3 regions of the Staphylococcus agnetis genome follow, and region 1 is predicted to be linked to each of the others. Evidence: riboswitches for the same ligand, from Rfam matches in the RefSeq annotation. Region 1 holds a riboswitch; each other region holds the start of a gene.
The links. A riboswitch is a leader RNA that binds a small molecule or an ion and turns the genes downstream of it on or off. The one in region 1 is predicted to bind S-adenosylmethionine.

Region 1 (10,380 bases):
GATGAACAAGCCTATTTTAAACAGCAAGAATCGCTAGCATAAATATAACTTAACGTAAGCTTAAGATTAATATACATAGAGGCGTTTTGTTTTTAAAACTGATTCAATGACTTTACAATTAAATATATAAATAGTCCATTGAGGGGGGATACAAGTGCCTATCGTATATTATGATGATCGTTGTATTTATTGTTACAATTATGTCATTTGGTTAATTCGACATGGTTTACCGAGAAATTATCAATTTGTGCCATTAAAAAGCGAGGCTGGTGAACAGCTACAACAAGTGCATCCAGAAGTGTTAAGCTATAATAGTGTGATTTTACAAGAAGGATCATCCTTGTATTTTCAATCTACAGCAATTATCAAACTTATTTATCAATTAAAACAATTTAAATGGTTAGCCCTGAGCGTTTGGCTGATTCCAAAGCCAATTCGTAATTTCGGTTACCATCTATTCGCTGAAAATCGTAACCATATGTGGCGAACGACTTGGGCTAAAGTTCGTGAGTCTGAAAGAAGCTATTTTATTGGTGAACAATATGTCGATGTGAAAGGGCTAGCCAAGCATTCAAATTAAAATGTAAAAGCACCGCGCGTGTATAATAAGTTGAATGCTAAACGTATAAGGATAAAAATAATAGCCTTCAAAGTTCATTTGAAAATGAATTTTGAAGGCTTTTTCATGTATACGCTTTAGTTTTTAATTATTCTGCGATTTCTAATGCAACTTCCATCATTTGTGTAAATGAATTTTGGCGTTCTTCTGCAGTAGTGGCTTCATCTCTTAATAGGTGGTCACTAACAGTGAAAATACCAAGTGCTTTTTTACCTGCTTTAATGGCATTTAAATATAAGCCAGCTGATTCCATTTCGACACCTAAAATACCCATGTCAATCCATTTTTGATTGAAGTTTTCATTCGCATTATAGAATGTATCAGAAGATAAAATGTTACCTACATGTGTCGTAGCACCAATTTTATCTGCCACTTCTTTCGCTTTAACAATTAAATCAAAGTCAGCAAGTGGGGCAAAGTTACCAGGGAACTGGAACTGATCTACATAATTAGAATTTGTTGAAGCCCCTTGACCGATAATAATGTCATATAGGTTTACGTGTTCTTGCATTGCGCCACATGAACCAATACGAATAATTGTATCAACATCAAAGAAATTGTAGAGTTCATAAGAATAAATACCAATACTTGGAATACCCATACCAGAACCCATAACCGATACTTCTTTACCTTTATAAGTTCCTGTGTAACCAAACATGTTACGTACGTCGTTAAATTGCTCAACATTTTCTAAGAAATTTTCAGCTATAAATTTCGCACGTAGTGGATCACCTGGCATTAAAACAGTTTTGGCTATTTTTTTACCATTAGGTTGAATATGTGGTGTGCCTTTAGTCATTGAAAGCAACTCCTTTTATTTTTATTAATTTTATCCTATTAAACATAACAGATTGCAGCCTAAATGTCGATGATTGCAATGTTTGTCAGACCCGTGACAGTCAATGTTTTCTTCTTTAAATTGGCATGTCTTTAATTTATAGAATGGAATATATCGTGTATAATAAATATGGAATATATCATAATAAAGAGAAGAGGGATTTACCATGAGAATGGTGGATATGATTTCTAAAAAACGTGATGGACATGCCTTAACGTCTGAGGAAATTAAGTTTATTATTGACGGTTACACAAAAGGGGAAATTCCGGATTATCAAATGTCGAGTTTAGCAATGGCAATTTATTTCCAAGATATGACAGATGAAGAACGCGCCGCATTAACGATGGCAATGGTAGAATCAGGAGATCAAATTGATTTATCTGATATTGAAGGTGTTAAAGTTGATAAACATTCTACAGGTGGTGTCGGTGATACAACGACACTTGTATTGGCACCACTTGTTGCTGCTTTAGACATTCCTGTAGCGAAGATGAGTGGTCGTGGGTTAGGTCATACTGGTGGTACAATTGACAAATTAGAAGCTGTTGAGGGTTTCCACGTTGAAATATCTGAAGCTGAATTTATCAAACTTGTAAATGAAGCTAAAATTGCTGTTATTGGCCAAACAGGTAATTTAACACCAGCGGATAAAAAGATTTATGCATTGCGTGATGTAACTGGAACTGTCAACTCTATTCCGTTAATAGCGTCATCCATAATGAGTAAAAAAATTGCTGCGGGTGCAGATGCGATTGTACTTGATGTTAAAACAGGTAACGGTGCGTTTATGCAAACGGTAGAAGATGCCGAAGCGCTCGCCCATGCAATGGTTAAAATTGGAAATCAAGTAGGTCGTCAAACGATGGCGATTATTTCAGATATGAACCAACCATTAGGTTTGGGCATTGGGAATGCCCTAGAACTTAAAGAAGCCATTGATACACTTAAAGGAGAAGGTCCTGAAGATTTAACAGAACTCGTACTTACATTAGGTGCACAAATGGTCGTGTTAGCTAAAAAAGCTGAAACTTTAGAAGAAGCGCGCGTAAAATTACAAGAAGTGATTGATAACGGTGCTGCGATTGAAAAATTCAAAACGTTCTTAAGTAATCAGGGTGGAGATGCCTCTGTTGTAGATGATCCATCAAAATTGCCAACAGCGCAATATACATTTGAATTACCAGCGAAAACGTCAGGTGTTGTTTCTGAAATGGTAGCAAATGAAATTGGTATAGCATCAATGATGTTAGGTGCAGGGCGTCAAACTAAAGAAGATGACATTGATTTAGCTGTCGGACTGGTACTTCATAAAAAAATTGGTGATAAAGTTGAAGAGGGAGAATCTTTACTCACAATTCATGCTAATCAAGAAGATGTTGAAGCGGTTAAACAAAAATTATATGACAATATTACAATTTCTGATTCTGCAGAAACGCCAAAATTGATTTATAAAGTAATTACGGAGTAGTGATTGATTATGAAGCGATTTCAACGCGTTGTATTTGGCATTTTATTTGTGTTCATAGGGATTTTACACTTTGCGCGTGAAACGACATTTCGCAAAATTGTACCCCATTATTTACCATTCCGTAAAGCGGCGGTCCTCATTACTGGTGTGTGCGAAATCGTTTTTGGAATTGGCTTATTCATACGTCGTCCGAGTTATGTATTTAAACATATCATGATTGCTTTTTTATGGGCTGTACTACCCGCAAATATTTATATGGCTCGACATATCGACAAAATAGAAGGCCTCCAATTGCCAAAATCGTTATTATATCTTCGTATCCCGTTACAGTTTCAGTTAATGAAATGGATACGTCATTTATAATTAAGTGGATGAAACTCAAGTATTTCACATTTAATTGTTTCAACACTTTGCTTTTCTAGGTGTCTTACTTCATAATGGATGTTTGGTTTCAGATTGATGCCTCAGCAGTCTCGGTTAAGTAAGCAATCAAAGTAATGTTATCATTCTCTTACTTTTGCTCTTATAGATTAAATTAAGAAACATAAATGAATAACAGGCAACGAAGTTCTCATGTATGCATGAATTTTGTTGCCTGTTTTGTTATACAGGATTGTGATGTTTCAACCCTTATTTATATGATTTAATGAATTTTCGCTAAGGGAGATGCTTGTCTATTCTCCATGCACCGCACCTTAATCATTAAATAGGCTTTAAAAGAAAGTGACAAGTGAAATCAATATAAGATTATTTACCTTCTCCAAATACATCATGCCATTGATGACGCTTATCTAAAAATGCTTGCGCAATAGTTTTTGCTCCTTCAAGAGAATGGCTAGCTGCCCAACCACATTGTACTTCATTACACGCTGGGACCTCATTAGCATTTAAAACGTCATGAATCGTGTTTTCAATAATATTTAATACATCATCGTAATCTTTATGGTTAATAAATGACACATAAAAACCTGTTTGGCATCCCATTGGACTTAAATCTACGACTTTGTCTGAATGATTACGAATATTTTCAGCCATTAAATGTTCGAGACTGTGTAAACCTGGCATGTCCATATGTTCTTTATTTGGCTGTTTGAAACGAATATCATACTTGTAAATGTCATCTCCATTTTCCCCTTGCATTTTACCTGCAAGGCGTACATATGGTGCAACTACTTTTGTGTGATCTAAATTAAAACTTTCTACGTTCATTTTTGGCATATTGACATCCTCCTTTATTATTTTCATTTTAACATAACTTTCATTGTATCAAAGGGGGATGCCTTTTCATTGAATGAAGGAATGAGACCGAACCTATTTATAAAGGGGGATGACGATGAGAATGATGCCTTAATTGGGTATGTGACATAACAGTGAGAAATTGTGTAAATAATAAAAATAGCATGACAAATCAGTCGATTTCCGATAAAATGAGTACTAATTAAATAACAATTTATCAAGAGTGGTGGAGGGAATTGGCCCTACGAAGCCCTGCAACCTCATCGAGTAACGATAAAGGTGCTAAATCCAACAATAGCATTTGACTATTGATAGATAAATGACATACAAATGGTTATCAACGTTTGATGTGCGTCTATTAATAGACTTACATCACGTATGATAACTTTTTGTTTTTGAAGGGAGAAATTACTTTGGTATCAGTAAGACAGCGCATTTTAGATTATATAGACAATCATCGCTTACATTATTTAGATATGAGTCACCAAATACATGATCGACCAGAATTAGGGAATGAGGAATTATTTGCGTCGCGTCTTTTAATAGACCAATTATCAACGCACGGTTTTAATATTGAAAAGGATATTGCAGGCCACTCAACAGGCTTTATCGCATCCTATGAGGCAAAAGAGCCGGGACCAACGATAGGGTTTTTGGCAGAGTATGATGCCTTGCCGGGATTAGGTCATGCGTGTGGACATAATATTATAGGGACCGCTAGTGTACTTGCAGGTATCGCGCTCAAACAAGTGATTGATGAACTAGGAGGCAGTGTCATTGTTTTTGGGTGTCCGGCTGAAGAAGGTGGCGAAAACGGTAGCGCAAAAGCATCTTACGTCAAAGAGGGGATTTTTGATGATGTGGATATTGCGCTGATGATTCATCCAGGAAACGACACGTATCCGACGATTCATACGCTTGCTGTAGATGTATTAGATATCCAGTTCTATGGCAAGAGTGCACATGCATCTGAAAATGCAGAAGATGCTAAGAATGCTTTAGATGCAATGCTCAGCTTTTTTAATGGTATAGCACAATTAAGACAACACATTCATAAATCAGAACGTGTCCATGGCGTCATTTTAGACGGTGGTAAAGCGGCGAATATCATTCCTGATTATACACATGCACGTTTTTATACACGTGCAACGACGAGGAAATCTCTCGATATATTAACAGAACGCGTGCATCAAATTGCAAAAGGCGCAGCCATTCAAACAGGTTGTAATTATGAGTTTGGACCGATTCAAAATGGGGTAAACGAATTTATCAAATCACCACAACTTGATGCTTTATTTGAACGTTATGCAACAGAATTAGGGGAAGAAGTCAGTCATGATGATTTTGGTTATGGTTCGACTGATACAGGTAATGTGAGCCATGTAGTGCCTACGATTCATCCACATATTAAAATAGGACCGCGTAGCTTAGTTGGTCACACACATCGATTTAGAGAAGCAGCAGCAAGCCCTATGGGAGATAAGGCGTTAATTAAAGGTGCGAAAATTATTGCATTAATGGGAGCAAGTATACTTCAAGATTATGATTTGTTAGCCACAATTCAAAAGGAACATCAATTATTAAGGGAGAAATTATAAATGACTGACCATCTACGTTTAAAATTGGGAGACTTATACGCTGATGATATCGTATATACATCACGTCCATCTTATATTTCTAATCCATGGTTAGAACCAGACGAGCATCAATCGAATTTTTTAACAGGACGAGAATTATTGATTGCTGATATGCCAGTCATTGTACATGAGGCCAGTGTTACTGATAAATTACAAATTTTGTTTAATTATGTGAATCAAACGATACCGAACAATATTTATACATTCAAAGATAAAGAAAGTTATGAACAGTTATTAAAACAACTTACTGAACAAGATCAAAAGCGCATTTATACACAGTATGTGCATGGTGAAGATTTAATACACCGTACACGCTATGCGATGAATAAGCAGATGTTTGTTGATTTAAATACTAAGGCAAGGATTCCTGAATGGACAGAAGGTAAATATCTACCTAAAAGAGAGGTGGTAGATATTGAGATGCTTCATCATGCTTTAGAACATTGGACACTACCTCTTGTTTTAAAACCTGGAGATGATTTACCTACTGCAGGTGGGTATGGCGTGATGATATGTTATAATCAATCAGATTTAGATGAAGCAGTAGCACGTATTGACAATGCGAAAGAAGCCACACAAACTATCATTATTGAACAATGTGTGGAAGCTAAAGAAAATTACTGTGTGCAATATGCCGTACACCCTGATAAAGGTATTGTTTACCTAGGGGCAGCCAAACAGTTAACGAATGCTTATGGATTTTATAATGGTAATACTAATGCTATACATGTACCTCAAGCAGTCATTGATGCAGGATTTGAAATTATGAAAATTGGTGGAGATAAAGGATTTATAGGTGTTGCGGGGTTTGATTTACTTGTTGATAAAGAAGAGGACATTTATGCGATTGATTTGAATTTTAGACAAAATGGTTCAACAAGTATGTTATTACTCGATCATTTATTAACTGGCAAACATCATAAATTTTATAGCTATGTGTCTAAAGCCGACAGACAAACGTTTTTTCAAGCGATTGAAAAATATGTTCGACAAGGCGTCCTTTATCCATTATCTTATTATGATGGTGATTATTATAAAACGCGTAATGTCAGTTCTCGATTTGCAGGCATTTGGCATGCGAACAGTCTTGAACAAATCGAGGCACTTGAGCAAGCCTTTCTTATAGAAGCAGGTTTAAAATAATCAATAGTAGCGTGTTTTTGTAACGAACTAAAATTGTTAGCGTATATGTTATCTGATATGAAAATACGCGATGGTTTCTATTTTTGTCACATTGACGAAATGTAGACAGTAGTTTATATTCAACGTAAAGAGCTCATTTAGAGAGGGAGAAAAAGATGTCGTATAAAAATGAACGTTTTTACAAAGATATTCTGACAAATGAGCAATTTTTTATCGCAGTAAAAGATAAAAAAATTGTGAAGCATTTGCATAATGGGAAACAATTATTTTGCTTTTGGACGAGGGAAAGTTTGGCAAAAGCATATCTCGAAAATCTAAATGTTGAATTTGATAAAATTAAGGCGATGGATATCGATCGTTTTACAACTTATGAACTTGACGATATGTTTGATGAAGAGGATGAAGCGGTTGTGAATGTGACGATTGATGCAGAAGGTCATGAAATTAAAATTTTATCGGCTTTTAATGATATTATGACTGATATTGATCGCTTACGCATTCGAGAATTTGTTGAAGATGTTTCTAAAACCGACACTGTATATGGTCTTACACGTAAAGGTACTAAGCAATTTATGGTCGTAAGTGATGAAAATGATAATTTTGAACAATCTCATTTCATGCCTGTTTGGAGTTTAAGCCAGCGAGCGAAGCGTGTTGCTGAAGAAGACTTCGAAACACTTGAACTTATTTACGTTGAAGGTGAAGTGTTTTCAGAATGGTTAGACGAATTGCGTGATGACAATCGTTACGTTGCAATAGACTTAAAACCAGGCGTCGTTGGTACCATTGTAAGTGCACAAAAATTAGCGAATGAATTAACATTTTAATAAAGTGAGATAACATATCTAAAAGTTTAGCCTTCAAAATTCATTTTTATTGAATTTTGAAGGCTATTAATATACGTTTCATTATAAATATAATGTACCGAGTGCGCCTGAAAATGCGCCATTATTTAAATAGTGAGGTGTAAAACCACGTAATATCGTATAATCCGTGACTACTTTTTGGAGTAATGGATTATTATGGAAAGATGAACCAATATAAACAACATCATGCGCTCCATGCTCTCTCGCGACATGAATGGATACGGTGGTAACACTTTCACCTACAACACCAATTAGTGAAGCTAATTTATCAGCAGGCGTAAATGTTTTGTCTAAATTTAATAAAACATGTCCAAAATTCGCCGCAGTCAGTTCACCAGAAATAGGTGGGGTATCATTTTTATAAATATGTTTCACTTTCAAATCTATGATGTCGCGATTTCCTTTTTGTGCTAGGTCTGTGAGTTGTGTGTAATCTTTGATTTCAGTTAATAAGTAACCTAATCCGCGTATCATACCGCCACCGGTACCAATACCACCTACACGTTGTTGACCTTGTGCATCGGCTAAATGAATAGATGTCCCTGTTCCAACATTAGTAAAAATATAGCGTTCTAATGCAATACCTTGTTCTTTTAAAAGAAGCTCAACACCTTTATCAGCAGCATCGAATTCAATAAATTGTTTAGCATCACAATGGAGTAAATCATTGAGTGCTTTCGCATTGCCACCTGTTATACAAATATTGGAACATGTTTGTTCATTTAACCAATTTGCTACGTTTTCTATATCCGTAGTGAGACGTGTTTCGTACGTACGCTGACCACCATTTTCAACTACAATTTTAATTAGCGTACCACCTGCGTCAATTCCGATTCGCATCGCTTGTTCACCTCAAAATTATTGTTTATCACCACTATATACTATATGATAATCACAAAAATACAAGTTTTAATTATAATTTTTAAAATGTCTAGGGGGATTCGTTTATGAAGTTAAGTCCATATATTTTAGTTGAAAATGTAAATGACGCTTTACATTTTTATCATGACACGTTTGGTGGGGAAAAGATCATTTTAAATGAACATCAAGGTAAAGTGTTACACGCGGAATTAAAAATTCAAGAAGATGTCGTTATCCATTTATCAGACACGTATGGTAAACCCGTGCAAAATGACGGCAATCAAATTTTACTCACGTTCGATCACCCAGGTACGCAACAACGTATTTTCGACGCTTTAAGTGTACAGGGGAACCCACACATGCCGTTAAATAAAACCTTCTTTAATGCTATTCATGGGCAAGTTAAAGATCGATATGGTGTGAACTGGTTGATGAATTGTTTTGTTCAAGAATAAACATTATTTATTCTTGAAATTGAAAAAAGCCTTCAAAATTCATTTCTAATGAACTTTGAAGGCCATTTTTTATCCAACATATCATTTTTCAAGTTACAATTGATAAATGATTTACATTTCGTTATCTCTTTCTCGTTCTTCAATTGTTCGAGAAAAGTCTTTCTCGTCATCTATATGTGTCATTTGGAAATGTTTCGTGTGTTCACGTCTTAAGGCGTTCATAAGTGCAAAAATCATAAGTAATAAAATTATGGAAAATGGGAGCCCAGTAACCACTGATGCTGTTTGTAAACTTGTTAAACCACCTGCGACAGTTAATGCTACAGAAATAGCACCAATAAGTATGCCCCAAACCATTTTATGTTTACGTTTAGGATTTTCAACGCCACCCGTTGCCATTCCAGAGACAATATGTGTCGTTGAATCTGCGCTCGTAACAATAAACGTAAAGATAAGGATAATGGCTAAGGCACTCGTGACTTCATATAAAGGAAATTTGCTTAACAACTCAAACAAAGCTACCGTATAATCCTTATCAACGACATTTTCGATGCCATCTTTTTTATGAAGCGCATAATTAATTGCAGTGCCTCCAAATCCAGCAATCCATGTGAATGAAATCATTGGTGGAATGATTAACACACCTACGACAAATTCACGTATGGTTCTACCTCTAGATACGCGTGCAACAAAACCACCAATAAATGGTGACCATGAAATGACCCAAGCCCAATAGAAAACCGTCCACTTTTGAATCCATGAATTATCACCAGTGTATGGATCCATACGTAAACTATATTGTACGAAGTGAGAAATATAGTCGCCTATAGAAACAGTGAAAGTTTCAACGATAAAGCGTAAATCTCCGACGATAAAAATGAATACGAGTAATATTGCACCGATAATAATGTTTAAATTACTCAACCATTTTACACCACGATTCAATCCTGACAACGCTGACCCTAAAAAGATGCAGGTCATAATTAAAGTAATAATGATTAATGTCACATTCGTATTTGGCACATGGAACACATGATTTAAGCCCCCGGCAATTTGTAAAATACCGAGACCTATTGAAGTTGCGATACCCATGACAGTAGCAATAATTGCTAAAATATCAATAATGTTTCGATATGGGCGTTTGTATGTTTCACCAAAAACGGGTTCCATAGCAGTAGAGATTAGGCCGTCACGTTGCTTTCTAAATTGAAAATAGGCAACAATTAAGCCGCTCATCGCAAAAATAGACCATTGTGA
Region 2 (10,380 bases), 160 kb from region 1:
TAAATTGCACTGTACATCGTATATGGCATACCAAACGCAGTGTTAACATCCCAAATGAGGTAAAGTAAACTTACACCGACATTTGCGATTAAAAATGGTAAACGTCTTTCAACGATATTGAGCAAGTACGCACGAAAACCGGACTCAATGAAAAATGCCATAAAAAGATGTCCGATTAATATAGTCCAAACGGTTTCTGATAAATCTTTTGCTTGTAATAAAATAAAGCTATTACCATACGTGTTAAAGCTATACATACCAATAATAAAAATTACTAAAGGTAATGTTAAGGCAAGGATAAGGCGTTCAATCACTTTTAAATTGATGCCTAATTTGAAACCTTCAAGCTGTTCTTTTTTATGCTTAAAGATGAGTATACAAACAATTGCAGCAATAAATGGTCCTAAACTATTTAGTGAAAACACAAAGTTTTTTAAACCAGATGCTTGTTGAAAATCTCTTAAAATTATCGGGCTCGCATATGCAATAACAAAGAAAATGAATATCGTCAATGCCCATTGAAAGCCAGATATACGAGAATGCTTCATAGTTAATCCTCCATATTCAAGGTACGCAAAATTATCATTTTTAATAATATGAAACGCACTAAGTACAAATCATATCAAGTCAATATAAGAATCTAGCTTACATTATAACGGTATATTTACAATAAATAAATTGATGCATGAAATTATCATCTAATTGTAATAAAAGTATAACCTTGAAAGCGTTTTTATATTGAATTAAACAGGGTATAATATAGAGGTATTATGATTAGAAACCACGCTTAGCTGTAGGTCAGATGATAATAGTAGTCATGAAATCTCACGTTATTGATTCTATTGAAAGGGGATGCTTAAAATGTACCAATCGCCACAACGTCATGTATGGACGGGGAGATTAGATAGTGAAGTCGAACGTGAATCTTTTCGCCATTTTCAAACCATACATTTCGGTGATATTCATAATATCGCGTCACAAGCCAATGGTATCGCGTTATTCGGTTATGCAGTTGATAAAGGTGTTGAATTAAATAAGGGACGCACAGGTGCAAAAGATGGACCGGACGCTATTAAGAAAGCTTTCGCTAATCTTCCTGCTGCGACGGAAACGTCCATTATCGATTATGGCAATTTAACACATAGTCAATCACAACTTATTGAGACTCAAAAAATATTTGGTACATATGTGCATCAATTAATCAAAAATCACCAGCGTACTTTTTTGTTAGGCGGGGGACATGACATCGCTTATGCTCAGTATTTAGGTGTGCGAGCTGCATACCCAAATCAATCTATAGGCGTTATTAATATAGATGCGCATTTTGATACGCGCAAAGAAGCGGAGTCAACATCAGGCACAAGTTTTCGACAAATGATAGAAGAAGATTCCAATTTAGATTACTTTGTCATAGGTATTCAAAGACCTGGGAATACATCGAGTTTATTTCGTTATGCGGAAGAAACGCAAACTCAGTATGTTTTAGCAGATGAACTAGTGGAACATATTGATCCACGGATTAAAGATAAAATCGAGCACTTTATTACACACCATGACGTCATTTTATTTACAATTTGTATGGATGTGATAGATAGCGCCTATGCACCCGGGGTTAGTGCAAGTGCTGTACTCGGTTTGACACCCCATTGTGTACTCTCGTTAGCCAAACGTATTCTTCAATTTGATAATGTGACGACAGTAAGTATCGCAGAGATGAACCCTACTTATGATGTCGATCAACGTACCGCTAAACTTATTGGTCAATTCTTGTCTCATTTTATCCACTATTCGTAAAATCGATATTTAGACAAGTACAGTCGTGTTAGGCGCCAAAATGAGCCAGCTGCAGTCATTAAATATGAGTGTGGCTGGCTTTTTGATGATTTAAAAAGGTTGGACTCAATGCTTGACAATGAGTGATTTATTGAGAGGTTTCTCAAATTTATAATCTTTAAGCATGTCGAGAATGACTCGAGTGCCGTAGGAAAGCTCTCAAAATCTTAAAACATTGCATCATGAACAAAACCACTTCTATATACGATGTACCGCCCAGTAATTTTGAATTTTGTCTAATAGCGCTGTCATTTGGGGCGTGAATTGTCTGTTTTTAGCAACATTAATATATATAGTTCGCTCTATTTTAGGTTGAATAGGAATGGCGTCAAGGTGATTAGTCTTAAATGATTGGTAGTAAATTCTAGGTATCACTGCATAGCCCATTTGCTGATGAACAAAATTTGTCGCCATTTCAAAGCGTTCTACTTCCATGACGATATTTGGACGTGCTTGCAAATGTGTGAAATAGTCATCAATATGTTTTCTTACTTGATAGGGCTGTATTGGTACAATTAAAGGTAAATTTTGAATGGATAATGAAGTTTGCCCTTTAAATGTTTCTCTTGGTGTCAATACGACATAATCTTCTGTATATAATGGGATGGATGTAATTGCTTCATGTTTAATTTTGTCATTGGACAGCCCTAAATGAATTTCAAAATCAAGTAAATGTTGCGTTAAAGTATCTAAATCTAAAATTTCAGTAACTTGATAATGTTGATCGACATGTTCAAGTTGATGTTGTTTTATAACTGTAGCAACCCAATGAGCAGTTGATTCGAGAATAGAGAGTTTAATTTTTGGTGTTTGACTCAATTTTAAATCATACATTTGTTCTAAAGTTAAATGATATTGGTTCACTAATTTTTGGGCATGATTATAAAATTGAATGCCTTTTTCGGTAATTGAAATATCTTTTGTTGTTCGCTTCAGTAATGCGTAGCCTAATTGATCTTCCATTTTTTTAATGGTAGCGGTTAAAGAGGGTTGACTTATATGCAATGTGCGCGCAGCTTTTGTAAAGCTATTTTGGTTCACCACTTCAATAAAATATTCCAGTTGAACAATTTTCATCTCAACACCGTCCATTTATAGTTTTAAGTTATTAATAATTAGTTTATTTATATTGGTCATTAATATCTTAGCATATTACAATAAAAGTGTGGATGGTTCGAACCATTTTAAATATTCATGTATGCCATGCTTACAGTGCATGGCACAAGGAAGAAATGATTGGTATTGTTTCCATGATAATGGGAGATTGAGGTTGAAGGGGTGTGTATTAAAATGACGCAACCTCAAACGTTAGAACGAATAAAAGGCTATAAGATGTGGCGTTTTTGGTTACTGAGCTGCATCGGTATGATTTGTTTTTTTATACCTATATCGATTCGTGGAACAGAAACTATTATAGTGGATCACATTCATTTAGCCATACGTGCGCGATTAGGCCATGCGATGCCCTATGTAGCATTGGGACTCATCATGTTAGGGGCTATCGTACCAATGATACGTAAGGATTTTGCTCGATCTAAAACAGAAGCAGTGATTGTGCTTTTTAAATGTTGTGGTGCAATCATAGGTATAATGTACGTCTTTAAATTTGGACCTTCATTTTTGTTTCGTCCAAATTATGTTCCATTTTTATTTGAAAAATTGATGTTGCCACTGAGTGTATTAATACCTGTTGGTGCAATCGCATTATCATTACTCGTAGGATATGGCTTACTCGAATTTATAGGGGTATTGATGGAACCTATAATGCGGCCTATTTTTAAAACGCCAGGTAAATCTGCTGTTGATGCAGTCGCTTCATTTGTAGGAAGCTATTCTCTTGGGCTACTCATCACGAATCGTGTCTATAAAGACGGTATGTACAATAAAAAAGAAGCGGTCATTATCGCAACGGGCTTTTCTACTGTGTCCGCCACATTTATGGTGATTGTGGCACGGACATTGAATTTAATGGGATATTGGAATTTGTACTTTTGGCTTTGTTTAGTTATCACATTTGTAGTAACAGCAATCACAGCCCATTTGCCACCTATTTCAAATGAAAGCCAAGATTATTATAAAAATCAAGAAGGGGGATCACCTTCAAACATTGAAGGTAATCGACTTCTTGCCGCTTGGGAAGAAGCGAAACGCCAATCGCATCAATCTTTACCATTATTCAAAAATATAGGGGTGAATGTGCGTGATGGTTTAGAGATGACTATCGCTATTTTACCTACAATATTATCAATTGGATTATTAGGTTTGATAATTGCCGATTATACCCCATTTATTGATTGGCTTAGTTACATTTTTTATCCATTTGTTATGATATTTCCTATCCAAGATCAAACACTCATAGCCAAAGCCTCGATGATATCACTGATAGAAATGTTTTTACCATCACTACTTGTTGTGAAGGCAGCACTGGAAGTACGTTTTGTCATTGCGATTACAAGTGTGTCGGCGATTATATTCTTCTCGGCACTAGTGCCATGTATTTTAGCAACAGAGATACATATTCCATTATGGAAGTTAGTCGTGATTTGGTTTATACGTGTTGCACTCACGCTACTCATTACAATACCAATTGCGTTACTCATATTTTAAACAAAGGGAGAGATGAAGAATGTCTAGAGAAATTAAAGCGAAAAAAGGCCTCGAAATTGAATGTAAGGGTTGGGAACAAGAAGCTGTTTTACGTATGCTCTATAACAATTTAGATCCAGAAGTGGCAGAGCATCCAGACAAACTCGTGGTTTATGGAGGCATTGGTAAAGCAGCGCGTAACTGGGAAGCTTTTGATGCTATCGTTAAGACGTTACGTTGCCTTGAAAAAGATGAAACAATGCTCGTTCAATCAGGGAAGCCAGTCGCAGTATTCAAAACACATGAAGAAGCACCGCGTGTATTATTATCCAATTCGGTGCTCGTACCAAAATGGGCGAACTGGGAACATTTCCATGAACTCGATAAAAAAGGGCTCATGATGTATGGTCAAATGACCGCTGGAAGTTGGATTTATATTGGTTCTCAAGGCATTGTACAAGGTACTTATGAAACGTTTGCAGAATGTGCGAATCAGCATTTTAACGGTTCATTGAAAGGAACCATTACATTAACTGCGGGTCTCGGTGGCATGGGAGGTGCACAACCGTTAGCAGTTACGATGAATGAAGGGGTGGTCATCGGGGTAGATGTAGATGCGTCACGTATTCAAAAACGCATCGATACACGCTACTGTGACATTATGACGCATTCGTTAGATGAAGCGTTAGAAAAAGCAGAAGAAGCTAAAAATAATGGTCAAGCGTTATCTATAGGATTAGTAGGCAATGCGGCTGAAATACATCATGAAATTTTGAAACGCCAATTCAAAATTGATATCGTAACAGACCAAACGTCTGCGCATGATCCATTAAATGGTTATGTACCTGAAGGATACTCATTAGAGGAAGCTGCGCAACTTCGTGAAGCAAATCCTGAAAAATATGTGCAATTAGCATCTCAGTCTATGAAAAAACATGTTGAAGCCATGTTGCAATTTCAAGAACAAGGTGCCATAGCGTTTGATTACGGCAATAACATTCGTCAAGTCGCTTTCGACCAAGGGTTAAAAGACGCATTCAACTTTCCTGGTTTTGTGCCCGCATATATTCGTCCATTGTTCTGTGAGGGTAAAGGACCGTTCCGTTTTGCAGCTTTATCTGGAGACCCTAAAGACATTGAACGTGCGGATCAACTCATGCGTGAGTTATTCCCTGAAGATGAAAAATTAATGCGTTGGCTCGATATGGCAAGTGAGAAAATTGCGTTTCAAGGATTGCCATCTAGAATCGCATGGCTCGGTTATGGCGACCGTGCAAAAATGGGTCTCGCATTAAATGATCTGGTACGTAAAGGTGAAATATCTGCGCCAATTGTAATTGGACGAGATCACTTAGACTCAGGTTCAGTCGCTTCACCCAACCGTGAAACAGAAGCGATGAAAGATGGTTCAGATGCGGTAGGTGACTGGGCAATTTTAAATGCGCTTGTGAATACTGCGGCAGGCGGTTCATGGATTTCTGTACATCATGGTGGCGGTGTAGGTATGGGTTATTCACTTCACGCAGGTATGGTTGTCGTTGCTGATGGGTCTGAGCGTGCAGAACGTCGTTTAAAACGAGTATTAACGACAGATCCGGGTATGGGTGTGGTAAGACACGCGGATGCAGGCTATGACATTGCGATTGATACTGCCAAAGATAAGGGTGTAGATATTCCAATGATAACAGGTAAAGGTGATGACAAATAATGAATGATTTAATAATCCAAAACATTAAACAATTAATTTTACCCAAATCAACAGAACGTCCTTTAAAAGGTGCAGACTTAGATGAACTGAACATCGTAGAAAATGGAACAGTGGTTGTTAAAGACGGCAAAGTTGTTTATTCGGGACCTTATACAAACGATTTTGAAGCAAAAGAAACAATTGATGCGACAGGCAAAGTGGTGTCACCAGCTTTAGTAGATGCGCACACGCACCTCGTACATGGAGGGTCACGTGAACATGAAATGTCTTTAAAACGTCAAGGCGTGTCTTATCTTGAGATATTAGAACAAGGCGGGGGCATCCTTTCAACAGTAAAAGCAACACGTCAAACGAGTGAAGATGATTTATTCAAAAAGGCAGAACATGATTTACTTACAATGATGCACCATGGTGTATTAGCGGTTGAAAGTAAAAGTGGCTATGGTTTAGATAAAGAAAATGAATTGAAACAACTTAAAGTATCACGTCGCTTACAAGACAAATATAATTTGGATATGCGTCATACGTTTTTAGGCCCTCATGCAGTACCCAAAGATGCATCATCGAATGAAGCATTTTTAGAAGACATGATTGCCTTGCTTCCTGAAGTAAAGGCCTATGCCGATTTTGCAGACATTTTTTGTGAAACAGGTGTATTCACTATTGAAGAATCTAAACGTTACATGGAAGCCGCTAAAAAAGAAGGCTTTAAAGTTAAAATTCATGCCGATGAAATTGATCCTCTAGGTGGATTAGGACTCGCGATTGATCAACAAGCCATTTCAGCAGATCATCTCGTAGCATCAAGCGATACTGATAAAGCAAAATTGAGTGACTCAGATACGGTAGCGGTACTATTGCCTGGAACAACCTTTTACTTAGGCAAAAATGATTATGCTGATGCACGAGGTATGATTGAAAACAATGGTGCCATAGCGATTGCAACGGATTTTAATCCCGGAAGTTGCGTAACAAATAATCTTCAAATGGTAATGGCTATTGCGGCGTTGAAATTAAAATTATCACCGAATGAAATTTGGAATGCAGTTACAGTGAACGCAGCGAAAGCGATAGATGTGGATGCAGGCACTATTAATAAAGGGGATAAAGCAAATATTGTGATATGGCATGCGCCAAATCATGAATATATTCCATATCATTATGGTATTAATCATGTTGAAAAAGTAATAAAAGATGGTAAAGTAATCATCAATCATGACATTGCACTAGCTTAAATTTGATAAAATACATTGATATATGACGTTCTTGAAATTTATTTCTGAATAAATTTTGAGAACGTTTTGTATTAGAATGAGGCATGCTTGATGATAATGAGGATATATGGAAATTTTATTGAAAATAAGATGCTGTATACGAGATAATATGACTATTCATTCAAAACGTGTTAATAACATCTCAGCGTTTTAGGTCATTGTTAAATAATCAATAAGGGGGAGTTCTATGTCTTATCGGTTTGATCAAATGGTCTCATGGAGACGTCACTTTCATATGTATCCCGAGCGTTCTAATGAAGAGTTTCAAACAACTAAAAGATTAAAAGCGATATTACGAGATATGGATGTGTCAATTTTGGATGTTCCACTTCAAACAGGTTTGATTGCAGAAGTAGGGCAAGGTGATTCAATGATTGCGATACGGTCTGATATTGACGCACTTCCAATCCATGAACAAGCGACTGTTGCATTTAAATCGCGTACTGAGGGCGTGATGCATGCGTGCGGTCATGATATTCATATGGCGAGTGTACTTGGCACAGTGGAACGACTTAAAACGATGGAATCTAAATTAAATGGTCGTGTGCGTATCATCTTTCAAGCTTCTGAAGAACTCGGGTTTGGTGCAAACCGTGTAGTGGAAACAGGTGTCTTAAATGGTGCAAAAGCCATCTTAGGATTTCATAATGATCCAACTTTAAAAGTAGGTCAGTGGCGCTCTAAAATTGGAATCATGACATCAAATGTTGATCGCTTTAAAATTATCGTTCATGCTAAAGGAGCCCATGCGGCCATGCCGCAAGATGCTAAAGATCCGAGTATCATCGTGGCACAATTGATTCAAAGTTTTCAAAGTATTGTGAGTCGTAATATTGCTCCCTACGAGGAAGCAGTGGTAACTATTGGTCAAATTCACAGTGGACAGACATGGAATGTCATTCCTGATCATGCAATCGTAGAGGGAACTGTACGTACATTTGACCATGACACACAGCTTAAAGTTGAAACACGTATGAAACAAATTTGCAAAGGTGTTGCTACACAATTTGACACTAAGATTGATTTAGAGTATCTCAAAATAACTAAAGCTGTTAATAATGAAGAGGCGCTCCATAAGCTCGCAGTTCAAGCCGCTAAAGAAGCGGGCTATGATGTTGCGGAGTTGGTGCGTCCACTGACAATAGGAGAAGATTTTTCGGGTTATCAGGCGATAGCACCAAGTTATTTTGCTATGATAGGCTCCGAAAGTGACTATCCTTTACATCATCCGTTATATCAACCAGATGAACGTATTTTTGAAAATGTCACAGACTATTTCGTAAATGCCATTCAACTCATTTTGAAATCATCATAGAGATTGACGAATTACAAAATTTCATGTAAAGTTTAACAGTAAAATTAAATACTTCATATCAAGAGAAGTGGAGGGACTGGCCCTTTGAAACTTCGGCAACATGGTCATGCGTGTGCCAATTCCAGAAGCTTTGAGGCTGAAGATAAGAAGTTCGGGAAACGATATCAGGTCAAGCCCTAATAGTATGTATGCGCATGATGTACTATTAGAGTTTGACCTTAATTTTTGTGAGGAGAAAAAAATGTCTACAGATTTTAAAGATAAAATGAATGGTTGGGCTTTACTACCTTTAGTTGTATTTATTTGTATATTTTTAGGCGCAGGTATAATTACGAAAGATTTTACATTTATGCCACTCAATGTAGCAGCAATTATTGGTGTAATTATGGCGCTATTGATGAACCGAAAAGAAAATTTTGCGCACAAAGTTGAAGTGTTCGCAAAAAGTGCTGGTCATCCTAATATTATTTTAATGATGTTTATTTTTATATTAGCAGGTGCTTTTTCTAAAACTGCTGAAAAAATGGGCGGTGTTGAATCTATTGTCAATTTTGGATTGTCGATGATTCCACAAAATTTATTGATAGTAGGGTTGTTTATTATTTGTATGTTTGTTTCGATATCGATGGGAACATCGGTTGGAACAGTGGCAGCGATAGCGCCTGTAGGATTTGGGTTGAGTCAAGCGACAGACATTCCAGCTGCATTAGCGATGGCTACTGTGGTAGGTGGTGCGATGTTTGGCGATAATTTATCGATGATTTCTGATACGACCATTGCGGCAGTGAGAACGCAACGTACACAAATGGCAGATAAATTTAAAGTGAATTTTCGTATCGTTTTACCGGGTGCGATGATTACAATCATCATTTTATGGGTACTTACACTCGGTAACCACGTTAATCATGGACAAAGTTATGATTACAATTTTATTAAAATCATCCCTTATTTACTTGTATTGATATTAGCTTTAATAGGCATTAATGTCGTGCTCGTATTGTTAGGTGGGATTTTACTATCTGGAATAATTGGCATTGCTGACGGTTCGTTTAATTTAGCAGGGTTTTTAAAAGCTGCTTCAGAAGGTATAGTGGGGATGGAAGATATTGCAATCATCGCGCTCTTAATTGGTGGAATGATAGGACTTGTTGAGCATAATGGTGGGATTAATTGGCTATTGCACAAAGTGAAAAGTAAAATTAAATCACGTAGAGGCGCAGAATTTGGTATTGCAAGTCTCGTAAGTGTGGCGGACATTTCTACTGCAAATAATACGATTTCTATTATTATGTCAGGTCCATTAGCGAAAGATATCGCTGATGAATATGAAATCGATCGACGTAAATCGGCCAGCATTTTAGATATTTTTGGTAGTGCATGGCAAGGTTTTATCCCTTATAGCCCACAGCTGATTGCAGCAGCAGGTGTTGCGGGTATTTCACCTGTGATGTTAGTCCCATATTCTATTTATCCAGTAATGTTAGCTTTATGTGGGATTGTAGCCATCATCTTTAACTTACCAAGACTTAAAAGCAAATAGTATGTATATAAATGGCTAAAGGGTATAATGAAGGAATATAGTGAGATTGCAACGATAACAGTTCATAGTGCAGTGATAATGGTACACCTTCTATTAGATGAGAAGATAGTGTCACTCAATCTCT
Region 3 (10,380 bases), 750 kb from region 1:
GGTATCGGATCGTTATTAACGGATGAGACATTTGGTATCGCAATTACACCACATACAAAAGGAGCCGTAATCGGGAGACGTTGGATGCATGGCATCAATATAACAGCTTACATATTTTGGATTTTTGTATGTATTCTTGGTGCGTTACTTGGTGATATCTTTTCGAATCCTGAGGCGTTAGGATTGGATTATGCGATTATCGCCATGTTTATTTTCCTTATGTTAAGTCAATTTGAAGGTCTTACGAAACCAAAGTTACATCTCTATTTAAAATTGGTATGTATTGTCGTTATACAAATGATGGTACTCAGTCTTGTAATGCCATCTTATATCGCCATTTTAATTACATCAATGGTTACTGCTGCAATAGGGGTGGTGATGGACCGATGACAATGTATATTCTTTGGACGATTATTCTATCTGGTATAGGCACGTTATTATTACGTATTACGCCTTTCATCGCAATCGCACAATTACAACTTTCTGAAAAAGTCATTCAATGGTTATCTTTTATACCAATTACATTGTTTGCTGCCTTAGTTGTCGATGGATTAATTATTCAAGAAAGTGGTCACTTTGGATTTCGCTTAAACTGGATTTATGTATTCGCAGTTATACCAACACTCCTCGCTACTTTGATATCAAGGAGTTTAACCATTGCTGTTATTATAGGTATGGTAAGTGTTGCATGTTTAAGACTTATTCTACCTCTGTAAACATTTGCATGAATATTCTGAATACGTTATGATATGAATTAATGAATTGAATACTGAAAGCTTATTAAGAGAAGTTGAGGGATTTGGCCCTGTGATGCTTCAGCAACCACTTAGTGATAAGTACGGTGCTACAACCAACGAATGTTTCGAGTGATAAGTCAATGATTAACATGAGTTGTATTGCCGTACAGACGGTAGTACAACTTTTTTGTTTAGAGGGAGGGCATGCTAAATTGACACATTATACAGTAGATACACTGCATTTAGGTGAATTTAAAACAGAATCAGGTGAAATGATTCAAGATTTAAAATTGAGATATGAACATGTAGGATATCGAGGACAACCTCTGGTATTAGTATGTCACGCATTAACAGGAAACCATTTAACTTATGGTACAGAAGATAACCCTGGATGGTGGCGTGAAATTATTGATGGCGGCTACATGCCGTTACATGATTACCAATTTTTAACATTTAATGTGATTGGAAGTCCATTTGGATCTAGTTCGCGGCTAACAGATTCACAATTCCCTTCGAGGTTAACAATCCGTGATATCGTTTGTGCTATTGAATTAGGATTACAAGCGCTTCAATTTGAAACGATAGAAGTGTTGATAGGCGCCTCTCTCGGTGGTATGCAAGTACTAGAACTCTTGTATAACCAAAAATTTAAAGTGAAAAAGGCAGTCATTCTGGCTTCAACCGTAAAAACGTCTTCTTATTCACGCGCATTTAATGAAATCGCACGTCAAGCGATACATTTAGGAGGAAGGGAAGGCTTAAGTATTGCGAGACAATTAGGTTTTTTAACCTACCGGTCGTCTAAAAGTTATGAAGCGAGATTTACGCCGGATGAAGTAGTAACCTATCAAAAGCATCAAGGTGATAAATTCAAAACATCTTTTGATTTGAAGTGTTACCTCACACTGCTAGATGTGTTAGATAGTCACAATGTATTTCGAGGGCGTCAAAACGTTGAACACGTTTTTCGTTCGTTAGATACAAAGGTGTTAACGATGGGATTTACTGATGATTTACTCTATCCCGATGATCAAGTCGCGGCGATAGGGGATTATTTTAAATATCACCGTCATTTTTTTGTACCAGACAATGTGGGACATGATGGCTTTTTGTTAAATTTCAATGATTGGGCACCTTATTTGTACCACTTCTTAGAACTTTCAAGATTTAGACGCTAAATTTAGACGAATATGTTACATTTTTGTTATAATCATGTAAATGAGATACACGTTGATGAGCTGTATTTGAGTTATGATAACTGAAATACAACTTACCTATTGTTTGTATTAAGCAGAACACGATATAAAGAAAGACAATGTGTAGGAGCTATCTCAAAACTATTTTAAATGTGTATTGGCGAAGGTTTAAAATTTACTTTAAAAATAAAGATAAAAAACGGATGTTACGTGATTTTATTCGTAATATGAAACTATAATTCGAACGCATGACGTCTGTTGTAAACCACTCTCAAAGCCTGTAAAATAGTGACTATAAATTTAAGTTTGGAAGTGGCATTATTGTTTTCGAAAATTAAACCTAAAGACACCATATTAGGCACCATTGCATTAATTTTGGTTGCTTTAGTGATGCATTTTATACCTATATTGGGAGTAATTGTTATATTTTTTGCACCGCTTCCAGGAATTATTCTTTGGTATCGTTCTAAATATTCTTTTGGCATTGCTGCGCTGGTTTCAATTATGGTTGCAACCATCACGGGAAGTTTATTTGTGCAAACCTTTATGATTATTTTACTTCTTGCAAGTTTAATCATTAGTCAATTATTACTGATTAAAGCGTCAAAAGAACGCATTTTATATGTCGTCTCATTTGTCACAAGTTTAGTGACATTAGGCGTAATGATTTTTCTACAAAGTATTAAGAAACTGCCTTATGCGCACGAATTAATTGAACCATACAAAATCGTTGTAGATGAAACGATTCGTATGCAAAACTTAGATGCGCAATCGGCAAAAATCTTAGAAGCATCTGTACAACAAATGGCCGTTCAAATGCCAAGTTTTATTGTGATAAGCATAACGTTATTTTTTATGTTGTCATTACTCATTATGTTTCCGATATTGCGTCAATTTAAAGTGGCCACACCCGTGTATCGCCCTTTATATTTATGGCAATTAAGAAAATCTATTTTTATCATCTATGCCATTGCGTTATTAGTTAGCATTGTGACAGAACCTTCAACGACTGCGAATAGCATCAGTCAAAACTTTATTATTGTGCTTGGTTTCTTGCTTGTCATCCAAGGTTTAAGTTTTATTCATTATGCTTGCTCTATAAAAAAATTTCCAATAGGTGTTTCAGTTTTACTCATAATTATAGGCATCATCGCTTATCCGTTAACACGACTCATTGGTTTACTAGATTTAGGATTGAATTTAAAAAGCATGCTTAAAAAACGTTAAGAGGTGACAAAATGAAACGTCAGTCGGTAAAGAAATCGTTACTCCTCCCTTTTATATTCATTACATTAATGGCAATAGCGAGTGTCGGTGTGAGCTTTTTCTTTAGTGTGTTGTACGGGTTTATTGCTGCGATTACGTTATTTATCGTATTGATTATTTGTGTTTTTCTATTTAGATGGATTTTTAAACGATTTGATACTTATTTAGATGATTTAAGTGGCAAGGTAACGTTAGCAAGTGATCGCGCTATCAAAAATATGCCTATAGGTATCATAGTATTAAATCAACATGATCAAATTGAGTGGATGAACAAATTCTTAACGGAACGTACAGAGCGGAACGTTATTTCTGATCCAATTAACGAAGTATATCCGAATATTTTAAAACAGCTTGAAAAAGCAAAAGAAATAGAAATTATGAATAACGGCTATACCTATCGCGTTAAATATTCAAAAGATGAAGGTATTTTGTATTTTCTCGATGTTTCAGAAGAAGCAGAGATTAGACAAGCATATGACGATGAACAACCGATTATTGCGACGCTCTTTTTAGATAACTATGATGAGATTACGCAAAATATGAACGATACACAACGTTCGGAAATTAACTCAATGGTTACGCGTGTCATTAGTCGATGGGCACAAGAACATAATGTGTATTTTAAACGTTATAGTTCAGATCAGTTCGTAGCGTATTTAAACCGACGCATTTTACGAGAAATTGAAGACACAAATTTTGATATTTTAAGTCAGCTACGAGAAAAAAGTGTGGGTTACCGTGCACAACTCACATTAAGTATTGGTGTGGGTGAAGGTTCCGAAAACCTCATCGATTTAGGTGAGATGTCTCAATCTGGTCTTGACCTTGCTTTAGGTCGAGGCGGTGACCAAGTAGCGATTAAAACGATGAATGGCAATGTGCGTTTTTATGGAGGTAAGACTGACCCGATGGAAAAACGTACACGTGTAAGAGCCCGCGTTATTTCACACGCCTTAAAAGATATTTTACTTGAAGGTGATAAAGTCATTGTAATGGGCCATACGCGTCCAGATTTAGATGCCATTGGTGCGGCTGTTGGTGTGACCCGTTTTGCGATGATGAATAATCTTGAGTCCTATATCATATTGAATGAATCTGACATAGATCCGACATTGCGACGCGTCATGGACGAAATTGATCAAAAACCAGAGCTTAAGGAACGTTTTATTACGTCTGACGAAGCATGGGATATGATGACAAGTAAAACGACATTAGTCATTGTCGATACGCATAAACCTGAAATGGTCATTGATAAAGATATATTAAATAAAGCCAATCGTAAGGTCGTTATTGATCATCATCGACGTGGAGAGGAATTTATTTCTAATCCTTTACTCGTTTATATGGAACCTTATGCAAGTTCGACAGCCGAACTTGTGACAGAGTTATTAGAATATCAAACGACAGAACAACGTTTAACACGTTTAGAATCAACAGTGATGTACGCCGGTATTATTGTTGATACGCGTAACTTTACATTACGTACAGGCTCACGAACATTTGACGCTGCGAGCTATTTGCGTGCGCATGGTGCCGATACCATCTTAACGCAACATTTCTTAAAAGATGATATTGAAACGTATATTAAACGGACAGAGTTGATTCGTACAGTAGATTTACAAGATAATGGTATAGCCATTGCACACGGTGAAGAGCATCAAATATATCATCCTGTAACGGTGGCACAAGCTGCAGATGAGCTATTAAGTTTAGATGGTGTTGAAGCCTCTTACGTCATCGCTAAACGTGAAGATGACCTTGTAGGGATTTCAGCACGATCATTAGGTGAATTTAACGTTCAGCTTACAATGGAAGCACTTGGCGGTGGTGGCCATTTAACGAATGCGGCTACACAAATGAAAGACGTCACAGTCGAAGAAGCCATTGCACAATTAAAACAAGCCATCCAAGAACAAATCGATAGGAGTGACAATGCATGAAAGTAATTTTCACACAAGATGTTAAAGGTAAAGGTAAAAAAGGTGAAGTCAAAGACGTACCTGTTGGATATGCCAATAACTTTTTAATTAAAAACAATTATGCTGTTGAAGCGACACCAGGTAACTTGAAAAAATTAGAACAACAAAATAAACGCATTGAAAAAGATAAACAACAAGAACTTGATGATGCGAAGGCACTAAAAGCCAAACTTGAATCATTAGAAGTTGAAGTTACTGCCAAATCAGGTGAAAGTGGCAAATTATTCGGATCTGTGAGTACAAAACAAATTGCCGAAGCATTAAATAAACAACATGGCATTAAAATTGATAAGCGCAAAATGGAGCTTTCACACGGTATTCAAGCATTAGGTTATACGAACGTACCAGTTAAGCTACACAAAGAAGTTGAAGGCGTAATTCGCGTGCATACAGTGGAAAAATAGATATTTTACTTAGGGCTGAAACAAATGTTTCAGTCCTATTTTTATAAAATTGAAATGTTGAAAGTAAACATGCTTCAATAAATTAATCAATGGAAATTATTCATTATCAACAAAGTATGTTTTAGCAGATTCAACTGTTCATTAAAACGTTTTTGGTTTTATTACATTATTTACGTAACTTACAGTCTTATTTTTCAAATCCTTTATGACATCTATTAATTTTCTAGGAATGAACTCTAACTAGTGTTAAAATATGTAAAGTATATAAAAGCACGTAGGGAGGTTAATCGCATGGATGGAATGTATGAGCATCAACAAATGCCACATAGTAATGAAGCGGAACAATCCGTTTTAGGTGCGATATTTTTAGATCCTGAATTAATGTCTTCAACACAAGAAATTTTATTACCTGAATCGTTCTATCGCACTGCCCATCAACATATTTTCCGTGCGATGATGAACCTTAATGAGGACGGTAATGACATTGATATCGTAACGGTGTTAGACCGTCTCACTCAAGATGGGGTCATCAGTGAATCCGGGGGACCACAGTATCTTGCTGAAATTACGTCAAATGTCCCGACGACACGAAATATTCAATATTATACCGATGTTGTCTTTAAAAATGCGGTTAAGCGTAAATTAATTCACACTGCTGATAGTATCGCGAATGATGGATATAATGATGAGTTAGATATTGATACCGTTTTAAATGATGCGGAACGTCGTATTTTAGAACTATCGTCAACACGAGAAAGTGATGGTTTTAAAGATATTCGTGACGTTCTAGGACAAGTGTATGATAATGCAGAAGCGCTTGATCAAAATAGTGGGCAAACGCCAGGGATTCCTACAGGTTATCGTGATCTTGACCAAATGACAGCAGGATTTAACCGTAACGATTTAATCATTTTAGCGGCACGTCCATCGGTAGGTAAGACTGCCTTCGCATTAAATATTGCGCAAAAAGTGGCAACCCACGAAGATCAATATACGGTCGGTATTTTCTCACTCGAGATGGGTGCAGACCAACTGGCAACACGTATGATATGTAGTTCCGGAAATGTAGATTCTAACCGTTTACGTACTGGAACAATGACGGAAGAAGACTGGAACCGATTTACAGTTGCGGTCGGTAAACTTTCTCGTACAAAGATATTTATCGATGATACACCAGGGATTCGTATTACAGATTTACGTTCCAAATGTCGTCGATTGAAGCAAGAACATGGACTTGATATGATTGTGATTGACTATTTACAGTTGATTCAAGGAAGTGGTTCGCGTGCATCTGATAACCGTCAACAAGAAGTTTCTGAGATTTCACGTATGCTAAAAGGGATTGCCCGTGAGTTAGAGTGTCCTGTAATTGCATTGAGTCAGTTATCACGTGGTGTGGAGCAACGTCAAGATAAGCGACCAATGATGAGTGATATTCGTGAATCTGGATCAATTGAACAAGATGCCGACATTGTTGCCTTTTTATATCGTGATGATTATTATAATCGCGGTGATGGCGATGAAGATGATGACGACGCAGGGTTTGAACCACAAACAAATGATGAAAATGGTGAAATTGAAATTATTATTGCCAAGCAACGTAACGGTCCTACAGGGACAGTGAAATTGCACTTCATGAAACAATATAATAAATTTACAGATATTGATTATGCACATGCCGATATGGGTTAAATAAAATGTGACAAATTTAAGTCTAAAAAATAATTTTTCCGTACATTAAAACTATTTAATTGTTTAATGTACGGTTTTTTAATTGATTTTTCGATTGTATTTTGTGTTAAGTATGGATTTTGAAATGTTTATTTTGTACGATAAACGCTATAATAATGCGCTGTCATAAGCTTGAGGAGACATTCGACTCAACAAGGTCATGAAAATTTTCATAGATTTTAACGTTCGTTTTTTGGTTTGCATTCCATCTGTCATACTGGTAAAATACACTTTGGTTAATTGAGAAAACGTTGGAGGTGCTCTTATGTCATCAATCGTAGTAGTTGGGACACAATGGGGAGACGAAGGAAAAGGTAAAATTACAGACTTTTTAGCAGAACAAGCAGATGTCATTACACGTTTTTCAGGCGGTAATAATGCAGGACATACAATTAAATTTGATGGTGAAACATACAAACTTCACTTAGTACCATCAGGTATTTTCTATAAAGAAAAATTATCTGTTATTGGTAATGGTGTCGTTGTAGATCCTGTTGCTTTATTAAAAGAATTAGATGGCTTAAATGAACGTGGAATTGCGACTGACAATCTGCGCATTTCTAACCGTGCTCACGTCATCCTTCCATACCACTTAAAACAAGACGAATTAGAAGAAGAGCGTCGTGGTGATAACAAAATCGGTACTACGAAAAAAGGTATCGGCCCAGCATACGTAGATAAAGCACAACGTATCGGTATTCGTATGGCAGACCTTCTAGATAAAGAAGTTTTTGAACAACGCTTAAAAGAAAACTTAGCTTATAAAAATGACTATTTTCAAGGCATGTTTAATCAAGATGCACCATCGTTTGAAGAAATTTTCGAACCGTATTACGAAGCGGGTCAACGTTTGGCACAATATGTTACTGACACAGCTAAAGTGTTAGATGATGCATTTGTGGCTGACGAAAAAGTTTTATTTGAAGGTGCGCAAGGTGTGATGTTAGACATCGATCACGGTACGTATCCTTTTGTAACATCTAGTAACCCAGTTGCGGGTAACGTAACAGTAGGTACAGGTGTAGGCCCGACTCACGTATCTAAAGTAGTAGGTGTATGTAAAGCGTATACTTCTCGTGTTGGTGATGGTCCATTCCCAACTGAATTATTTAATGAAGAAGGACATCACATTCGTGAGGTTGGACGTGAATACGGTACAACTACAGGACGTCCACGTCGTGTAGGTTGGTTTGACTCAGTCGTGTTACGTCACTCTCGTCGTGTAAGTGGGATTACAGATTTATCAATCAACTCTATCGACGTATTAACAGGTTTAGATACAGTTAAAATCTGTACAGCGTATGAGCTTGATGGTAAAGAAATTACAGAATACCCAGCGAACCTAAATGACTTAAAACGTTGTAAACCAATTTTTGAAGAATTACCTGGTTGGACAGAAGATATAACAGGTGTACGTAGTTTAGATGAATTACCTGATAACGCGCGTCGTTATTTAGAACGTATTTCTGAATTATGTAACGTTCACATTTCAATCTTCTCTGTAGGTCCAGACCGTAATCAAACGAACATTGTTGAAAAATTATGGGTTTAATTCGTCTGAGGTAAGTCTAACCGCAATATAACGGTAAGACTGACTTGCAGTATATGAAAGCCGGCAAATCAATGGATTTGCTGGCTTTTTTTGTATATTAGTGTTGTTGTTCATTCCGGTCTATCATTGCCATATGAAGATCATGAATCATAGCGATAAGTGGACGAATAATCATCTGAATACTCCCAATAACGAATAATACAGTACCTTGAAATACGGTCGAATCAGAGAAAAATAAAAAACTACCGATTAAAAAATGAGGCCAAGTACGACATCATTGAGTTGATACAGTGCTTTATAGACAAAAGACTTTCTATTTTTTTGATTACTAAAATTTATACTAGCTTGTTGCTTTTTTGGCATGTGCGTAGTCCCTCCTTAAAATCTACTCGTATGTTATACCCGTTATGGCATGATGACATAGGTATTGTTTATGAATTACATTAATTTCAATAATGATGAAACTAACTTTTATCATTTAATTGATGTGATAAGGTGTTTGAGAGAGATAAAAGTGTAAAAAAGATGAGAGTGAATCGTTGATATAAAGGGGTTTGAAGGTATTGTGTTGCGTTTGTAAAGCGTGTGTGAAAAATTATTGAAAAAAATTTAAAATTTATCTTGCCATCATGAAAATGGGGTGCTATAATCAATCTTGTGTTCAAAAGAGGCTCCTTGGTCAAGCGGTTAAGACACCGCCCTTTCACGGCGGTAACACGGGTTCGAGTCCCGTAGGAGTCACCATGATATGGTCCCGTAGTGGAGCGGTTTAACACGCCTGCCTGTCACGCAGGAGATCGCGGGTTCGATTCCCGTCGGGACCGCTACTTGCTCATCCAAATATGGATGGGCATTTTTTTGATTCAAACACATCTCCAACCATACAATACTTTCACAGCAACCTATGACAACCATGCGATTATCATAGTGTTGCTTTTTTAATTTGTATTAATGTTGAATAAAGTAAATGATAGAATTTGCACTTTAGAAGTGATACATTATAAGGTATAGGATTATGCCAATTGGAAACGTATAATTTTGCACTTTAATATGAAATGGGGTCAAAGCATATGGCGAGAAAAGTAGTCGTAGTCGACGATGAAAAACCAATTGCGGATATATTAGAATTTAACTTGAAGAAAGAAGGTTACGAAGTATACGTAGCCTACGACGGTGATGATGCCGTGGATTTAATTTATGAAAAAGAACCAGATATTGTCTTACTAGACATTATGTTACCTGGTCGAGACGGTATGGAAGTATGCCGTGAAGTACGTAAAAAATACGAAATGCCAATCATTATGTTAACAGCGAAAGACTCAGAAATTGATAAAGTTCTTGGTCTTGAGTTAGGCGCAGATGACTATGTTACGAAACCATTTAGTACACGTGAACTCATTGCGCGTGTGAAAGCGAACTTACGTCGCCATTACACACAACCTACACAAGATACAGAAGTACAATCTAACGATATTACGATTAAAGATATCGTCATTTACCCAGATGCGTATTCGA

Region 2: linked by a shared signal. The riboswitch ahead of GJE18_RS09495 (Na+/H+ antiporter NhaC family protein) and the one ahead of GJE18_RS08630 (M20 family metallopeptidase) in region 1 are both predicted to bind S-adenosylmethionine.
Region 3: linked by a shared signal. The riboswitch ahead of metX (homoserine O-acetyltransferase MetX) and the one ahead of GJE18_RS08630 (M20 family metallopeptidase) in region 1 are both predicted to bind S-adenosylmethionine.

What each region holds. Positions count from the first base shown of each region.
Region 1 is NZ_CP045927.1:1,686,004-1,696,383, reverse strand. It holds gene nhaC (Na+/H+ antiporter NhaC) at 1-42, shown strand, start outside; gene GJE18_RS08655 (thiol-disulfide oxidoreductase DCC family protein) at 155-580, shown strand; gene deoD (purine-nucleoside phosphorylase) at 708-1,418, opposite strand; gene GJE18_RS08645 (pyrimidine-nucleoside phosphorylase) at 1,624-2,925, shown strand; gene GJE18_RS08640 (DoxX family protein) at 2,935-3,288, shown strand; gene GJE18_RS08635 (S-ribosylhomocysteine lyase) at 3,673-4,143, opposite strand; SAM riboswitch class I at 4,373-4,483, shown strand; gene GJE18_RS08630 (M20 family metallopeptidase) at 4,575-5,759, shown strand; gene ldmS (L-aspartate--L-methionine ligase LdmS) at 5,760-6,941, shown strand; gene GJE18_RS08620 (DUF2750 domain-containing protein) at 7,097-7,768, shown strand; gene coaW (type II pantothenate kinase) at 7,850-8,647, opposite strand; gene GJE18_RS08610 (VOC family protein) at 8,755-9,123, shown strand; gene GJE18_RS08605 (BCCT family transporter) at 9,235-10,380, opposite strand, start outside.
Region 2 is NZ_CP045927.1:1,845,194-1,855,573, reverse strand. It holds gene sdpC (peptidoglycan release complex CPBP-like subunit SdpC) at 1-548, opposite strand, end outside; gene hutG (formimidoylglutamase) at 862-1,794, shown strand; gene GJE18_RS09520 (LysR family transcriptional regulator) at 2,032-2,910, opposite strand; gene GJE18_RS09515 (YjiH family protein) at 3,124-4,440, shown strand; gene hutU (urocanate hydratase) at 4,460-6,127, shown strand; gene hutI (imidazolonepropionase) at 6,127-7,362, shown strand; gene GJE18_RS09500 (amidohydrolase) at 7,589-8,716, shown strand; SAM riboswitch class I at 8,769-8,865, shown strand; gene GJE18_RS09495 (Na+/H+ antiporter NhaC family protein) at 8,958-10,256, shown strand.
Region 3 is NZ_CP045927.1:2,437,422-2,447,801, reverse strand. It holds gene GJE18_RS12095 (AzlC family ABC transporter permease) at 1-390, shown strand, start outside; gene GJE18_RS12090 (AzlD domain-containing protein) at 387-716, shown strand; SAM riboswitch class I at 775-876, shown strand; gene metX (homoserine O-acetyltransferase MetX) at 950-1,915, shown strand; gene GJE18_RS12080 (DUF2232 domain-containing protein) at 2,255-3,160, shown strand; gene GJE18_RS12075 (DHH family phosphoesterase) at 3,172-5,139, shown strand; gene rplI (50S ribosomal protein L9) at 5,136-5,582, shown strand; gene dnaB (replicative DNA helicase) at 5,874-7,274, shown strand; gene GJE18_RS12060 (adenylosuccinate synthase) at 7,579-8,865, shown strand; partial or broken gene GJE18_RS12055 (YrhK family protein) at 8,963-9,228, opposite strand; tRNA gene GJE18_RS12050 (tRNA-Glu) at 9,535-9,609, shown strand; tRNA gene GJE18_RS12045 (tRNA-Asp) at 9,616-9,689, shown strand; gene yycF (response regulator YycF) at 9,936-10,380, shown strand, end outside.